Regions from separate parts of the Streptomyces sp. NPDC002133 genome, predicted to be linked through region 1. Evidence: riboswitches for the same ligand, from Rfam matches in the RefSeq annotation. Region 1 holds a riboswitch; each other region holds the start of a gene.
The links. Region 1 has a riboswitch for cobalamin ahead of ABT078_RS06885 (energy-coupling factor ABC transporter permease). Riboswitches for the same ligand answer to the same signal wherever they lie in the genome.
Positions count from the first base shown of each region.

Region 2: another riboswitch for cobalamin. It lies ahead of ABT078_RS08445 (cobalamin biosynthesis protein); the one in region 1 lies ahead of ABT078_RS06885 (energy-coupling factor ABC transporter permease).
Region 3: another riboswitch for cobalamin. It lies ahead of cobN (cobaltochelatase subunit CobN); the one in region 1 lies ahead of ABT078_RS06885 (energy-coupling factor ABC transporter permease).
Region 4: another riboswitch for cobalamin. It lies ahead of ABT078_RS18765 (acyl-CoA thioesterase); the one in region 1 lies ahead of ABT078_RS06885 (energy-coupling factor ABC transporter permease).

Region 1 covers NZ_JBEOXF010000004.1:107,261-111,416, forward strand. The annotation lists gene dhaK (dihydroxyacetone kinase subunit DhaK) at 120-1,112, shown strand; gene dhaL (dihydroxyacetone kinase subunit DhaL) at 1,115-1,765, shown strand; gene dhaM (dihydroxyacetone kinase phosphoryl donor subunit DhaM) at 1,762-2,163, shown strand; cobalamin riboswitch at 2,181-2,433, shown strand; gene ABT078_RS06885 (energy-coupling factor ABC transporter permease) at 2,462-3,154, shown strand; gene ABT078_RS06890 (energy-coupling factor ABC transporter substrate-binding protein) at 3,151-3,507, shown strand; gene cbiQ (cobalt ECF transporter T component CbiQ) at 3,514-4,156, shown strand, end outside.
Region 2 covers NZ_JBEOXF010000005.1:64,521-68,676, reverse strand. The annotation lists gene ABT078_RS08450 (cobyric acid synthase) at 1-731, opposite strand, end outside; gene ABT078_RS08445 (cobalamin biosynthesis protein) at 728-1,687, opposite strand; cobalamin riboswitch at 1,719-1,858, opposite strand; gene ABT078_RS08440 (hypothetical protein) at 1,995-2,225, opposite strand; gene ABT078_RS08435 (inorganic phosphate transporter) at 2,242-3,465, opposite strand; gene ABT078_RS08430 (class II aldolase/adducin family protein) at 3,732-4,156, shown strand, end outside.
Region 3 covers NZ_JBEOXF010000013.1:55,263-59,418, forward strand. The annotation lists gene ABT078_RS16230 (precorrin-8X methylmutase) at 1-575, opposite strand, end outside; gene ABT078_RS16235 (ferredoxin-like domain-containing protein) at 572-1,849, opposite strand; cobalamin riboswitch at 1,927-2,063, shown strand; gene cobN (cobaltochelatase subunit CobN) at 2,101-4,156, shown strand, end outside.
Region 4 covers NZ_JBEOXF010000017.1:35,590-39,745, forward strand. The annotation lists gene ABT078_RS18750 (NAD-dependent protein deacetylase) at 1-41, shown strand, start outside; gene ABT078_RS18755 (DUF6207 family protein) at 381-572, shown strand; gene ABT078_RS18760 (hypothetical protein) at 835-1,053, opposite strand; gene ABT078_RS18765 (acyl-CoA thioesterase) at 1,163-1,537, opposite strand; cobalamin riboswitch at 1,691-1,909, opposite strand; partial or broken gene ABT078_RS18770 (transposase) at 2,117-2,370, shown strand; gene crcB (fluoride efflux transporter CrcB) at 3,242-3,724, shown strand; gene ABT078_RS18780 (DUF190 domain-containing protein) at 3,721-4,068, shown strand; gene crcB (fluoride efflux transporter CrcB) at 4,065-4,156, shown strand, end outside.

The DNA.
Region 1 (4,156 bases):
CTGCGCGCCGTTTGCGCCGATACTGACAGGACCGAGGCGTGCAACCCGGCGCCGGCACGGTGCGAACCTGAGCAGCCCCCGACCGGAGTGATCGTTACCAGTCTCATCAGGAGGTTCCCATGAGGATGCTCATCAATGTGCCCGAGACGGTCGTCGCCGACGGCCTGCGGGGACTGGCCGCCGCGCATCCCGAGCTGACCGTCGACGTCGAGAACCGGGTCGTGCTGCGGGGTGACGCGCCCGTCGCCGGAAAGGTGGCGCTGGTGTCCGGGGGCGGGTCCGGACACGAGCCCTTGCACGGGGGGTTCGTCGGTCCGGGGATGCTGTCCGCGGCATGCCCGGGCGAGGTGTTCACGTCCCCGGTGCCCGACCAGATGACACGGGCCGCCGCCGCCGTGGACAGCGGGGCCGGAGTGCTGTTCGTCGTCAAGAACTACACCGGCGACGTCCTCAACTTCGACATGGCGGCCGAGCTCGCCGAGGACGAGGGTGTCCAGGTCGCCAAGGTGCTGGTGAACGACGACGTGGCGGTGACGGACAGTCTGTACACGGCGGGCCGCCGCGGAACCGGCGCGACGCTGTTCGTGGAGAAGATCGCGGGTGCGGCGGCCGAGGAGGGCGCGCCGCTGGAGCGCGTCGAGTCGATCGCCCGCGACGTGAACGCGCGGTCGCGGAGCCTCGGCGTGGCGCTGAGCGCGGTCACGACACCGGCCAAGGGAAGTCCGACGTTCGACCTGCCGCCCGGAGAACTGGAGTTGGGCATCGGTATCCACGGCGAGCCGGGCCGGGAGCGTCGGCCCATGATGACGTCGCGGGAGATCGCGGACTTCGCGGTGAACGCGGTCCTGGAGGACCTCGAGCCGTCCAGCCCGGTCCTCCTGCTCGTCAACGGCATGGGCGCGACACCGCTGCTGGAGCTGTACGGCTTCAACGCGGAGGTGCACCGGGTGCTCGGCGAGCGGGGCGTACCCGTGGCCCGCACGCTCGTCGGGAACTACGTCACCTCGCTCGACATGGCCGGCTGCTCGGTGACGATCTGCGCGATGAACGAGGAACTGCTGCGGCTGTGGGACGCGCCCGTGCAGACCCCGGCGCTGCGCTGGGGGCGCTGACCATGGCAGAGGGTCGGGGAGCACGCGTACTGGACACCGGGTTCTTCCGCCGCTGGATGTCCGCCACCTCCGCCGCCGTGGACCGTGAGGCCGCGCACCTCACCGAGCTGGACTCGGCGATCGGCGACGCCGACCACGGCACCAACATGCAGCGCGGGTTCACCGCCGTCACGGCCGTTCTGGACAAGGAGGCACCCGACACCCCGGGGGCCGTACTCGTCCTGTCGGGGCGGCATCTGATCTCGACGGTCGGCGGAGCCTCCGGGCCGCTCTACGGGACCCTGCTGAGGCGTGCGGGCAAGGCGCTCGGCGACGCGGCCGAGGTGTCGCAGGAACAGCTCGCCGACGCACTGCGCACGGGCGTCGCCGCGGTCGCGCAGCTCGGCGGCGCGAAGGCGGGTGACAAGACGATGCTGGATGCGCTGGAGCCGGCCGTGGCAGCGCTGGGCGAGTCGTTCGCCGCCGCCAGGGAGGCCGCCGAGCAGGGGGCGCTCGCAACCGTGCCGATGCTGGCGCGCAAGGGCAGGGCCAGCTACCTGGGCGAGCGCAGCATCGGGCACCAGGATCCCGGCGCCACGTCCTCGGCGCTGCTGATCGCCGCCCTCGGCCAGGCGGAGTCGGGGGACGGGGCGGCTGCGGCGGAGGCGTCGTGAGCCTCGTCGGGATCGTCCTCGTCTCACACAGCGCACAGGTCGCCGCTTCCGTCGCCGAACTCGCCCGCGAGCTCGCGGGCGGCGGCGCGGCGGCCCCGGTCGCGCCCGCCGGCGGCACGCCCGACGGGGGGCTCGGCACCAGCTCGGAGCTGATCACGACGGCCGCGGAGGCCGTGGACCAGGGGGCCGGCATCGCCGTCCTGGCCGACCTCGGCAGCGCCGTGCTGACGGTGAAGGCGCTGCTCGCCGAGGGCGACGAGCTGCCCCAGGGCACCCGGCTGGTGGATGCGCCGTTCGTCGAGGGCGCGATCGCCGCGGCCGTCACGGCGTCCGCCGGCGGCGACCTCGACGCGGTGGAGGCGGCGGCCACGGAGGCGTACGGGTACCGCAAGGTGTGACCGTGCGCATCCGTGCGCGACTTGTGATGTACCTGGTCAAAGCACTAATGTCGCACCGCCTTGGTGAACGGGAAACCGGTGCGGTACCGGTGCGGCCCTCGCCACTGTGATCGGGAAGTCCGGCTCCATCCGCAAGGAAGCCACTGGACCGCCGCGGGAGACCGCGGCGTCCGGGAAGGCGGAGCCTGGGCGGCAGCCTGTGTTATCTGGGGGAGAGACCCCCGGGCCCCTCCCGTCAGCCAGGAGACCGGCCAAGGCGCGTCGTCCATCCACGAGGTGCTGGAGAGGTCTCCCAACCATGCATATAGCCGAGGGGTATCTGCCCCCGTTGCACGCGGCCGCCTGGGGCGCCGCGTCCGCCCCGTTCGTCGTTCACGGCGTGCGGGCGCTCACCCGCGAGGTCAAGGCCCATCCCGAGTCGACTCTGCTGCTCGGCGCGTCGGGTGCGTTCACCTTTGTTCTTTCGGCGCTCAAGATTCCCTCGGTGACGGGCAGTTGCTCCCATCCCACGGGGACCGGTCTGGGCGCGATCCTGTTCCGGCCGCCGATCATGGCGGTGCTGGGCACCATCACCCTGCTGTTCCAGGCATTGTTGCTCGCGCACGGCGGGCTCACCACACTCGGCGCCAACGTCTTCTCCATGGCGGTCGTCGGACCGTGGGCCGGATATGCGGTGTACCGGTTGCTGCGGCGGTCCGGACTGCCGCTGATGGTGAGCGTGTTCTTCGGCGCGTTCGTGGCGGACCTGTCCACGTACTGCGTCACCAGCGTGCAGCTGGCCCTGGCGTTCCCCGACCCGAGCAGCGGCTTCCTCGGCGCGCTCGGCAAGTTCGGCGGCATCTTCGCGGTCACCCAGCTCCCGCTGGCGGTCAGCGAGGGGCTGCTCACCGTGCTGGTGATGCGGCTGCTGGTGCAGTCGAGCACGGGTGAGCTGACCCGGCTCGGTGTGCTGCTGCAGGGCGGGAACAAGACGGAGGCGGTCGTCCGATGAGCCGAAACGCGAAGGTCAACACGCTGCTGCTGTCGATCGTGGCGGCGCTGGCCGTACTGCCGCTCGCCCTGGGCCTCGGGGACGGCGAGGAGGAGCCGTTCGCCGGTGCCGACGCGCAGGCGGAGGCGGCGATCACCGAGCTCGAGCCGGATTACGAGCCCTGGTTCAGCCCTCTGTACGAACCGCCGTCGGGCGAGATCGAGTCGGCGCTGTTCTCACTGCAGGCCGCGATCGGCGCCGGCGTCCTGGCGTACTACTTCGGGCTGCACAGGGGGCGGCGGCAGGGCGAGGCCCGTGCGGCGGAGCGCGCCTCCCAGGACGCCGGCTCCTCCGCCACGGAGACCGAGGCGTAGGCGCGGATGCTGCCGATCGACGCGGCGGCGCACAGCAGTCGCTGGCGCCGCCGCCATCCGTGCGAGAAGGCGGTGCTCGGGCTCGGGCTGACGGTCTGTGCGATCTCGCTGCCGCCGTGGCCGGGCGCCGTGCTGGTCGCGGCCGCCGCCGTCACCGTACTGCTCGGCCCGGCCGGGGTCACGCCGCGGCTGCTGTGGCGGGCGTGGCGCATTCCGCTCGGGTTCTGTGCGACGGGGGCGGTGCCGCTGCTGTTCGCGGTGGGCGGGCCCGAGGGGTTCGTCGCGCTCGCGCCGGACGGGGCGCTGCACGCGGGGCGGCTGCTGCTGCGGACGTCGGCGGCGTCGCTCGGGGTGCTGCTGTTCGCGTTCACCACGCCGGTGTCCGACGTACTGCCCCGGCTGGTGCGCGCGGGCGTGCCGGCACCGGTGGTCGATGTGGCGCTGGTCATGTACCGGATCAGCTTTCTGCTCCTCGACTCGCTGCGCCGGATCCGCGAGGCTCAGGCGGCCCGGCTCGGCCACACCTCCCGCGCGGCGACGTGGCGTTCCCTCGCGGGTCTCGGGGCGACCGCGTTCGTCCGCGCCTTCGACCGGGCCCAGCGGCTCCAGACGGGGCTCGCAGGACGCGGCTACGACGGGACGCTGCGGG
Region 2 (4,156 bases), on a different contig from region 1:
AGGGACACGCGCAGCCCGTCCTCCTCGTCGATGCCGAGGCCGTGCGCGTACGGCAGGACGCCGTACGTCCGCCGGCCGGTCAGCCCGTGCAGCATGTCCAACCCCGGTTCCAGCAGCGTCACATCGCCCCGGAACTTGTTGACGAGGTAGCCCGCGATCAGCTCCTGGTCCTCCCGGGCGAGCAGCGCCGTCGTACCGAAGAACTGCGCGAAGACCCCGCCCCGGTCGATGTCCCCGACCACCAGCACCGGGAAACGCGCGGCCCGTGCGATGCCCATGTTGACGATGTCGGTGCGGCGCAGGTTGATCTCGGCGGGGCTGCCCGCGCCCTCGCAGATGACGGCGTCGTACGTGCTCCGCAACTTCTCCAGGCACTCCATGACCGGCTCGAAGAGTGCCTGCTGCCTGCCCCCGTGGTAGCCGCGCGCGCTCAGTTCGCCCACCGGCCTGCCCATCAGGACGACCTGGCTGGAGCGGTCGCTGCCGGGTTTCAGCAGCACCGGGTTCATCAGCGCCGACGGCTCCACGCGCGCCGCCTGCGCCTGCATGGCCTGCGCCCGGCCGATCTCCGCACCCTCGCGGGTCACAAAGGAGTTGAGGGACATGTTCTGTCCCTTGAAAGGCGCGACCTTCACGCCCTGGCGCACCAGCCACCGGCAGATCCCGGCCGTGACGACGCTCTTGCCGGCGTCCGACGTGGTTCCGGCGACCAGCAGTCCGCGCCCGCTCATGCACGCCTCCCCTTCATCCCCTTCAGGGCCCCGGCGGCCGCCCGCGCGCCCGCGCACGCCACGAGTGCCAGCAGCCCCACGCGCCTCGACAGCCGCACCGCACGCTCGATGTCCGTGACCTCGACGGCCCGGCCGCCGCTGTTGAGCACGGGGCGGTGCTCGACCCGTCCGGCGTACGACAGCGTGCCGCCGAGCCGTACGCCGAGCGCCCCCGCGAACGACGCCTCCACCGGGCCCGCGTTGGGGCTCGGGTGCTTCGCGGCGTCGGCGCGCCAGGCCCGTACGGCACCGCGGGGGTCGCCGCCGGCGAGCACCGCGAGTGCGGCGGTGAGGCGGGCGCCAGGCCAGCCGGCGGCGTCGTCGAGCCGCGCCGAGGCCCAGCCGTACCGGCGGTGGCGTGGCGACTTGTGACCCACCATCGCGTCCAGCGTGTTCACGGCACGGAAGCCCACCAGCCCGGGAACTCCGCCGAGCGCACCCCACACGAGTGCGCCGACGACGGCGTCGGAGGTGTTCTCGGCGACGGACTCGACGACCGCGCGGGCGATCCCTGGGCCGTCCAGCGCTTGAGGGTCGCGCCCGCACAGATGCGGCAGCCGCTCCCGGGCGACCTCGATGTCGCCGGCCGCCAGCGCCCCGCCGATCGCCCGGGCCTCCCGCCCCAGCGACGTACCGCCGACGACGGCCCAGGTGGCCGCGGCGGTCAGCGCGATGGACGCCGTACGGGAACGGCGCACGGAAGCAGCGGCCAGCGCACCCGCCGCGATCGCGCCCCCGGCGCACACGACGGTGTGCACGGCGCCCCAGCCGCGGTGGTCGCGCCACAGCACCCGTTCGACGGCAGCGGCGGCCCGGCCGAACGCGGCGACCGGATGTCCTCGGCGCGGATCGCCGAAGAGCAGGTCGCCGGCGAGTCCGGCAGCTGCACCGCATGCAAAGGTCCGCTCTGCACGCATGTTCGTCCTCACTCAGGGTCCGCGCCCTGGCTCGACGTGACCGGCGGTGAGAGTTCCTGGCTCCGGGAGTGGAGTGCACCCGTGACAGTGGCGGGACCGCGCCGGATTCGCACCGGCTTCCTCTGCTGCCGCCGTAAATGGCTCCGGAAGTCCACCACGGCCGCGAACACCCGTCAACTCGCCCTTGACCTGCGGCGGGACAGTGTGCGCAGTCCCACAGCGGTGTCCTGCCGCGAGTCCGACGTACGACAGGGGCCGGACGCACTCGAAGGTGTGTCCGGCCCCTGTGACGAGAATGCGCCGGCTGTCAGACGACGATCAGATGGATCCCGTACGCCACGGCCCCGGCGCACAGCGCGAAGCAGGCGTAGGCGCCCGTGCGGGCGAGGGCCGCGGAACCGCCCGAACCACCCTGCGCGGAGGCGGCTTGCTGCTTGGCGAGGCCCACGATGCCCAGGGTGAACAGGCCCACCAGGGCGACGGTGACGACGAGGCTCACGCCGAAGACGGAGCCGAGAGCTGCCCAGTCGATCTTCATGCTGTTCGTTACTTCCTTACACCGTGGCGGCGGGTGCGGGGGCGGGCTCACCGCCGGCCGCGGGAGCGGCCGGCGCGGGGATGGTGACCTTGAGACCGTCCAGCGAACCGGCCCCGGCCTCGGTGCCGTTCGCGCCGGTCTCGTCGTCGGTGACATTGGTGTGGTCGACCGGCTTGCGGCGCGAGAGCGACCAGATCACACCCGAGCCCGCGATCAGCAGCAGCGCGACGGCGGCGATGCCCCAGGCGCCCTGGCCGGCCAGGAACTCGGCGGCGGCGCCCACGGCCGCGGCGGCCGGCAGTGTCAGACCCCAGGCGACGAACATCCGGGTGGCGGTGGACCAGCGGACCACGCCGCCCTTGCGGCCGAGGCCCGCGCCCATCACGGCGCCGGAGCAGGACTGGGTGGTGGAGAGCGAGAAGCCGAGGTGCGAGGAGGCCAGGATCACCGTCGCGGCGCTGGTCTGGGCGGCGAAGCCCTGCTGCGGCTGGAGATCGGTCAGGCCCTTGCCCATGGTGCGGATGATGCGCCAGCCGCCCAGGTACGTACCGAGGGCGATCGCCACACCGGCGGAAACGATGACCCACATCGGGGGGTTCGAGCCGGGGGCGAGGACGCCGCCGGTGACCAGGGCCAGGGTGATGACACCCATGGTCTTCTGCGCGTCGTTGGTGCCGTGGGCGAGGGAGACGAGTCCGGCCGAGGCGATCTGGCCGGCGCGGAAGCCCTTGGACGTGGCCTTGTCGTCGGCCTTGGCGCCGATCCTGTACGTCAGCTTCGTCGCGAAGAGCGCCGCGAGGCCCGCCACGAGCGGCGCGGCGACGGCCGGGATCAGGACCTTGGTGACGATGGTCCCGCCGTTGACGGCGGAGAAACCGGCGGACATCACGGCGGCGCCGATGAGACCGCCGAAGAGTGCGTGCGAGGAGCTGGACGGCAGGCCCAGCAGCCAGGTGAAGAGGTTCCACAGAATGGCGCCGACGAGCGCCGCGAAGATCACTTCGGTGCGTATGCCTTCTTCGTTGATGATCCCGCCGGAGATCGTCTTGGCGACCTCAACGGACAGGAATGCGCCGACAAGATTCAGCACGGCGGACATGGCCACCGCCGTCTTGGGCTTGAGCGCGCCTGTCGAGATGGTCGTCGCCATCGCGTTGGCTGTGTCGTGGAAACCGTTCGTGAAATCGAACACGAGAGCGGTGACGATCACGATCCCGAGCAGAAGCGTGATGTTTTCCATTTACCCAGGCTTCTTTTGGATGTCAGTGGCTCGCCGACCGTAGGCAACCTGGATGAACGGAAGGTGAACTGAGGCGGGCGGTGCGGTGTCCCAAGGGGATGTGCCCACTCCGCCTGCAAAGGGAAGGAGTGGAAGAAACCGGTCCATTGCAGCGTTTCGCGGGCGAGCAGCCGGGCCGCCGATCCGCCGAGGAGATCCTGGTCACTCCCGGCCGCTCGGAGGGCTCCTGCCGCTGCTCGCGTCGCATGCCCTGAAAGGATCACCGCATGACCAGGCAGCAGGGACAGGCACCGGGGCGGGACCAGCGGAACGACCAGCGACGCGAGCAGCGGCAGGACCAGCGGCAGGACGTGGTCGGGCACGCCTGGGCGGACCTCGTGGCCACCGCCCTCAGAACCGCGGTGGACGGACTCGTCGTCGGGACCTCGGGCAATGTCTCCGTACGGGTCTCCACGGACGACGGCGAGCTGGTCCTGGTCACCCCGAGCGGAGTGCCCTACGACCGGCTCGGCGCGCATGCCCCCGTCGCCGTCGGCCTCGACGGGCGGCAGCTGCTCGGCGAGCTCACCCCCACCAGCGAGCTGCCGCTGCATCTGGAGATCTACCGCGCCACGGACGCGACGGCCGTCGTGCACACCCATGCCGTGCACGCCACCGCCGTCTCCACCCTGGTCACCGAGCTGCCGCTGAT
Region 3 (4,156 bases), on a different contig from region 1:
CGTACCACGAGGTGTTCGATGCCGCTGTTGTGCCCGGCGAGCGCTTCCTTGGACTCGGCGGCGCCTATGAAGCCGACCGGGACGCCGATGACGGCCGCCGGACGGGGCGCGCCCTCCTCGATCATCTCCAGGAGCCGGAAGAGTGCGGTGGGCGCGTTGCCCACGGCGACGACCGAGCCTTCGAGGCGGTCGCGCCACAGTTCGAGGGCAGCGGCGCTCCGGGTCGTTCCGAGCTCGGCGGCGAGTGCCGGCACGGACGGGTCGGAGAGCGTGCAGATCACCTCGTTGTCGGCGGGCAGCCGCTTGCGGGTGACGCCGCTGGCGACCATCCGGGCGTCGCACAGGATGGGTGCGCCGGCGCGCAGGGCCTCGCGGGCGCGGGCCACCACGGCGTGCGAGTAGGCGAGATCGCGGACGAGGTCGACCATGCCGCAGGCGTGGATCATCCGCACCGCGACCTGGCTGACGTCGGCCGGGAGCGCGGAGAGGTCGGCCTCGGCGCGGATGGTGGCAAAGGACTGGCGGTAGATCTCCGCGCCGTCCTTCTCGTAGTCGAACACGGTGCTGTCGCTCATTTCCTCGTACGTGACGCCGCCGTCACGGCGTCGGCCAGTGCAGTTCGGGTGACGGGCGAGCCGTTCACCTCGTAGCGGTCGCCGCCCGTCGCAACCACGTCCACGTACGCCCCGTGGGGATGCCCGCAGCGCCGCTCGCAGCCGGACCAGTACACGGGCAGGCCGCCGCCCCGGCCGCCCGGCGCCGCGTCCGCCCGTACGTCGGACAGGGACTTGGCGCACCCGGGCCGGCCGGTGCAGGCGCCGACGCCGTACCAGGCGGAGTCGGGGCCGGTGACGAACCCCGCCCGCGTGAGTGCGGCGAGCCGCGCATCGGCCGCGTCGCGATCCGCGAAGCCGGGCACGACGACCCCGCGCCACGGAGTGAGCCGTACCTCGCCCCCGGGCGCGGGCAGCAGCGCCCGCACCTGGCGGACGGTGAGCCGTCCGAGCGGCGCTCCGACCGACAGCGCCCAGCCTTCGGCCCCTTGGGCGACCCCGGGGAGGGGGCCCGCGGGATGTCCGTCCTCGAGCGCCGGACGGGCTCCGAACGGGAAGAGCTCCGCCGCGACACCCGCCGCCTCCAGATACGCCCCCAACGCCACGTCCCGACCCGCGGGCAGCTCCCGCACCCGCCACGCCCCCGTGCCCGCCGCGTTCGCCGCGGCGAGGAACGCCTCGGCCGCGGCGAGGGCGGCACGCGGTGCGTCAGCGGTGCGGACGCGGAAGGCCTGCGGCCCGACGCGCAGGACCGCCGCACCTCCCGGCTCTGCGAGCAAGGTCACATCCGCACCGAGCCCCGCCACATCCCCGCGCCCGTCGTCCAGCGCGAACAGGAAACGCCCCGAAAGCCCGGCCGCCCAGTCGCTCGCGCACAGCAGTTCGTCCAGTTCGCGTGCCCACAACTGCACGTCGGCACAGCCGAGTCCGTCGAGTCCGGCGAGCGGCGACGCCACCACGTTCCGTACCCGCTCATGGCTGTCGGAGGGAAGCAGCCCGGTCTTCCGGAGCAGCGCTGCGAGTTCTGCCCCGCAGCCCTCGCCGAGGCCGCGCAGCTCCACGTTCCCGCGCGAGGTGATGCTCAGCGCACCGTCGCCCAGCGCCTCCGCGGACGCGGCCAGGACATCGACCTGACGAGCTGTCAGAACACCTGCGGGTACCCGGAGTCGGGCCAGTCCGCCGTCGTCGGCCGTATGCAGCCGCAACGCACCCGGGCAGGCATCGCCTCGGTCCCGTATGCGGGTTTCGCCCCGGTCCGGGGGTGTTGGTGGTGTCGGCGGCATGGCGGCGAGCATACCCACGTCCTTCCCACGTCCCCGCCCGCGTCCTTCGAGCTCCTCCGAGGTGACCGCCCCGGCGGCAGCGGGCAGCCTCTACTATGCAGACGGCACAGGGTCCCAGGACCCTAGGGAGGAAGCCCGGTGAGAATCCGGCGCGGTCCCGCCACTGTGAACCGGGCCTCGACACGGAGGCCGGGTGAGTCAGGAACTCCCGCCGACGACGACCACCCGGGGCGCGGAAACCCCGAGGAAGGCCTGCGCACGCGATGACGCACGCGACGACGCCCCTGGCGACGCCCACGATCCTGCTGCTGTCGACCTCCGACACGGACCTGCTCAGCGCCCGCGCGGCCGCAGGCCCGGTCGACTACCGCTTCGCCAACCCCTCCCGCCTTGCGCAGGAGGAGCTGCCCGGGCTGCTCGACGGCACGGACCTCGTCGTCGTACGCCTCCTCGGTGGTATCCGTGCCTGGCAGGAGGGGATCGACGCCCTGCTCGCGCAGGAGCGGCCCGTGGTGGTCCTCACCGGCGAACAGGCCCCCGACGCTCAGCTGATGGAGGCCTCCACCGTCCCCATCGGCATCGCGGCCGAGGCGCACGCCTACCTCGCGCACGGCGGGCCGGCCAACCTGGAGCAGCTCGCCCGGTTCCTCTCCGACACGGTCCTGCTCACCGGCCACGGCTTCGAGCCGCCGGCGCCCGCCCCCACCTGGGGCCCCCTCGACCGCACCCCGCGCAGCACGACCGGCCCCACGGTCGCGGTCCTCTACTATCGCGCCCACCACATGAGCGGCAACACCGCCTTCGTCGGCGCCCTGTGCGACGCCGTCGAGGACGCGGGCGGTCAGGCCCTTCCCCTCTACGTCGCCTCGCTCCGCGCCCCCGAACCCGAGCTGCTGGACCGGCTCCGAGGCGCCGACGTCATCGTCACCACCGTCCTCGCCGCGGGCGGCACCAGGCCCGCCGAGGCACAGGCCGGCGGCGACGACGAGTCCTGGGACGCGGGCGCGCTCGCCGCGCTCGACGTGCCCGTCCTGCAGGCGCTGTGCCTGACCGGGTCGCGCAGCACGTGGGAGGAGAGCGACGAGGGCCTGTCCCCGCTGGACGCCGCGAGCCAGGTCGCGGTCCCCGAGTTCGACGGCCGCCTCATCACCGTCCCGTTCTCCTTCAAGGAGATCGACGAGGACGGCCTGCCCGCGTACGTCGCCGACGCCGAGCGCGCGGCCCGCGTCGCCGGGATCGCCGTACGGCACGCGCGGCTGCGCCACATCCCGAACGCCGACAAGCGCCTCGCGCTCGTCCTGTCCGCGTACCCGACGAAGCACTCCCGCATCGGCAACGCCGTCGGCCTCGACACCCCCGCGTCCGCCGTCGCCCTGCTGCGCCGGCTCCGCGACGAGGGCTACGACTTCGGCACGGAGGAGATCCCCGGCCTTGTCTCCGGCGACGGCGACGAGCTGATCCACGCGCTCATCGAGGCGGGCGGCCACGACCGGGACTGGCTCACCGACGAACAGCTCGCCCGCAACCCGGTCCGTATCCCGGCGGACGACTACAGGCGCTGGTACGCCAGGCTCCCGCAGGAGCTGCGCGAGCACGTGGAGCAGCACTGGGGCCCGGCGCCGGGCGAGATGTTCCTGGACCGCTCCCGCAACCCGGAGGGCGACATCGTGCTGGCCGCCCTGCGGCGCGGCAACCTGCTGATCCTCATCCAGCCCCCGCGCGGCTTCGGTGAGAACCCGATCGCGATCTACCACGACCCCGATCTGCCGCCCTCGCACCACTACCTCGCCGCCTACCGCTGGATCGCGGCCGCGGAGGACGACGGCGGCTTCGGCGCCGACGCGATGATCCACCTCGGCAAGCACGGCAACCTGGAGTGGCTGCCCGGCAAGAACGCCGGCCTGTCCGCCGCCTGCGCGCCCGACGCGGCGCTCGGCGACCTGCCGCTCGTCTATCCGTTCCTGGTCAACGACCCGGGCGAGGGCACCCAGGCCAAGCGCCGGGCGCACGCCACGCTCATCGACCATCTCGTGCCGCCGATGGCCCGCGCCGACTCGTACGGCGACATCGCACGCCTGGAGCAACTGCTCGACGAGTACGCGCAGATCTCCTCCATGGACCCGGCGAAGCTGCCCGCCATCCGGGCCCAGATCTGGACGCTGATCCAGGCCGCCAGGCTCGACCACGACCTCGGCCTGGACGACCGCCCCGACGACGACGGCTTCGACGACTTCCTGCTCCACGTCGACGGCTGGCTGTGCGAGGTCAAGGACGCTCAGATCCGCGACGGTCTGCACGTACTCGGCGGCGCGCCGACCG
Region 4 (4,156 bases), on a different contig from region 1:
TCCCCATCGACGGCCCGGCGGCGCCCAGGGTGAGATCGTGACGGTGGTGGGGCGTCATCGGCGTTCACCGCACCAGCCCATTGGAGCGATGTAGAGCCGCAAGGCCAAGCCGGCCTCCACCCGCGACACAGAGCCCGATCCGTCCGCACCGGTGTGCCCTGGTGACAAGATCGACCCATGTTCCCGTTGCCGGCGCAAGACCCAAGTACGGCAGCGGGGCCGCCCGCTGTGCCAGCCGCCCGGCCCGGGCGCGGGAGCGGCGGGGCCGACCGTACACGTCGTCACACGCGCGACTGAGCAGCATGTGCCCCGGCACCCCGATCGGGTGACAGTGCCCGGACCGGAGAACTCCTGCCGTGCTCCGACGGGTGGTGCCGGGCATGAGGCAGATCAGCAGGGCGCACGTGCCGCGGGCGGGCCGGGCGGTGGTGGAGGTCGCGGCCGCCGATGACGCGACCGCCTTCACGGTCCAGCAGCTGCTCGCCGCGCGGTGCGCGATCGCTCCGACGGACCGGACGACCCGGGAGCCGCTGCGCTTCTTCCTGGACCTGCACAAGGACGCCGACGCGTAGGGCCGGCCCGCCGGCCGCGTCGGACATCAGGCCTGCGAGCCGCCGGCCGAGCTGTCATCCCCAGCCCGGTGCGTGCCGGGCTGGGGATGCACGTGAGTGTGATCGTGAAGGGCGGTCGCCTACGCGGCGAAAGGCACTGCAGGGCTTCAGCCGAACGATCGTCCCTGCAGGCAATAGGTGAGGCCCGGGGACACATTCCCCTTCACAACCACGCCCAGCACAACGCAGGCGACCACGTCGGCATTCCCCGCTCTGAGGACCGTCAGCGTGCCCACGACCGCTCGGGTGCGCAGTGGTTACGGGCGAAGGTGACCTGCACCGGGGTGTTCGGACAACCCGCGGTGCCCTGCGTCAGGAATTCGCGTTCGCGGTCGTCGACGGCGAGCTGCCGGCGCACTTTGGTGGCGACCCAGTCGGTCAGGTACTGGCAGCGGTACGCCTCATACGGCGGCAGCCACTCGGCCGGGTCCTGATCGGCCACCGCTCGTCGACAGTTGCGAGCTTGAGCGAGCAACCACACCAGGGCGTACGGGCGGTGAGTGCTGTGCGTTGATCGGGATGGCCCGGAATGCCGGGCCATCCCCGGCAGGTCAGGCCCCGTCCGCCGCCGGCGCCTCCGAGTCCCGCAGTGCCGGAACGGGGCGCGGTCGGCCGTCGGCGTCGATCGCGACAAACGTCAGCTGCCCGGTGGCCACGTCGGCGACCGGCCCGGAAGCATTCCACCGCTCGGCAGTCACCCGGACGATCACTGTCATCGAGGTCCGGCCCGCACGCTCCAGTTCGGCGTGCACGCTCAGAAGGTCACCGGCACGGACCGGGGCGAGGAAGGACATCCGGTCCACCGAGACGGTCACTGCGGGCCCGTCGGCGTGACGCCCAGCGGCGGCCGCGGCCGCGTCATCGATGAGCTTCATCACCACGCCACCGTGGATGGTGCCGTACAGGTTGGTGTCGTGCTCACTCATGATGTGGGCGAGCGTCACCCGGGAATCGGCAGGGACCTTGGTGACAACGTGCAGGGTGGCAGTGGTATCGGCCACGTCAACTCTCCTTCGCGAGTCACGGGAAGCGGCCCGGCGGCACAGCCAACGAAGGCCGCCCGGCTCACCGCACGCACCAGCTGCGTACGGGCAGTGGCAGGTCTTCGGACTCACGGGCACGTTCTGCCGGGGGCAGACTCCTACTGGCCGTCGCTTCCCAGACCCGGTCAGGTCCAGTGCTGATGACGGCGGTCGTTCCCGCTCACCGCTGCGGGGCAGTCCCGGATTCCCACCGGGTTCCCTCTTACGACGCACCCGCCTGGCTGACGGGGCGAACCAGCTGCACGGCCAGCGTAGCCGCAACCAGGCGGCACATCGTCCCCGGCCGGACGACCGGCATCCCCGGACGGCACCCCCAGCAGCGACTCCCGAATGCGGTTGAGCAGCATTCGCCCAACCGGATCGAGGGAGAGCCGTTCCTGACAGATACGCAGAAGACCGCACTCATACGCCCATTTTGGGTGGTTCACTCCCCCTCTTCCCCAAGAGGGCTCCTGTACAACCCTGCTCACGTTCTGGGTTGTGCTGGAACCACGCCTGCCGAAGAACATTGGCCGAGGCGGGCATTGGCACTGTCACCGGCACGTGATCAACGGGATTCTCTTCCGGCTGCGAACCGGGCTGCCGTGACGAGACCTGTCAACTCACTTCGGGAATGGCAAACGGTCCATGACCGGCATCCCAAGTGGTCCGCAGATGGCACGTGGGAGAGGATCTTGCGTGCCGTCCAAGCCGCCGCCGGCGCCGTGGGCCGAATCGGCCGGCGGCAGGGTCCGCCGGTACGGTGACATCGGGTCGCACGATAACGACGGGACAGCTTGCCCGGAGCGCGCAGTACTGGCCACCGACCCGAACACCAGCCGGGCGAGGTTGCGACGGCCCCGGCTGCCACGACCAGCGCCTCCGCGCCGTGCGACTCTTCCACCAGCACCCCGGCCGGATCGTCGCGCAACACCTGCTCTCTCACCTGGGTAGCTGCCTCCAAGCCGAGCACTTGACCGATCTCGGAGACAAGACCGCTCAAGGCAGCTTCCGTATCGACGTGGTCCAGCTCGGGAGCCGGCGAGCCGCTCTCCCCGGCAGCTCGTAGACCGCCGTCTCCACCGTCGCCCCGATCAGACCGGCATAGGGAACCGCCCAACGAAGCGCCGACCGCGACGAGGGCGACCAGTCGATACCCACGACGACTCGCGAAGCCGAATCGTGACAGTCCACGCCGTCCACCTCCCGCGGGCCCCGCTCACCACGCTGCACAATCGCCGGCCTGTCCGCCACACAAAGACCGCGGGAGGCGAAGCGCGGACCCTCAGCACGAACCGTTCCGGCAACGGCACCAGGTGCCACGCTGTGCAGGTGAGGCCAGGTCCGGGGCGGCGTATGCTCGAGGAAACCCGTGAGGCTGGTCGGCGCTCATCACGGTGGTGCGTGCCTTCGCCGGACGCAGTCCGGTCAGCCCTCAGCGATGTCGCGCGACCCGCTACCCTGGTGTCTACGGCAGCCGATGCGGCTGCCGCACGGCAGTGGGGCTTGCCGTACCCAAACCGCGGCCAGGGCGCCGCCAACAGTCCCTACTTGCGATCGGCAGGGCCCGTATGCCCGGGCGCCGCGGCGAGTAGGAGACGTACGTTCATGAAGCCCCCGCGCTCCTCCCCGGCCACGGCTGAGGCAACCCATAGCCGCCTGTCCAGGGCCGCGCGGCGGCGCGATCTGCTGCGGACCCAAGGGCCGATCGTCGCCGTCGTGGCGCTCGGCGGGGCGATAGGCACCTCGGCCCGCTACGCAGCCTCGCTGATCTGGCCGGTCGCGGCCCACGATTTCCCCTGGACCACACTCGGGGTCAACGCCCTGGGCTGCGCGCTGATCGGCGTATTCATGGTGGTGATCAGCGAGGTGTGGGCGGCGCACCGGCTGGTGCGCCCGTTCTTCGGCACCGGCGTCCTGGGCGGGTTCACCACCTTCTCGACGTACGCGGCCGAGGTCGAGCGACTGGTTGACGGCGACCAGGCAAACGCGGGGCTCGTCTATCTGGGGCTGACGCCGCTGGTGGCACTGGCGGCGGTATGGATCGCGGTGTGGCTGACGCGCCGCACACTGGCATGGAGGCACGCATGACCGCACTGACAGGCCGCGCACTGCGCATGACGATCTTTGTCGAGGAGTGCGACACGTGGCACCACAAGCCGCTCTACACCGAGATCGTCCACCGGGCTCACAAGGCCGGACTGGCCGGAGCCTCCGTGTTCCGCGGGGTAGAGGGGTTCGGCGCCTCGTCGCTGATCCACACCAGCCGGTTGCTGTCCCTCAGCCAGGACCTGTCGGTCGCGATCCTGATCGTCGACAGCGACGAACGGAGCCGCGCGTTTCTGCCCCAGCTGGACGAACTGGTCACAGAGGGGCTGGTCACCCTCGAAGACTGCGAGGTCGTGCGCTACGTCGGCAGGGACAAGAAGAAATGAACTGGCTTCTGGTCATCATCGGCGGGGCGGTCGGTGCCTCGCTGCGCTATCTGACCGACTTGGCGGTCCAGAAGCGACATGACACGGT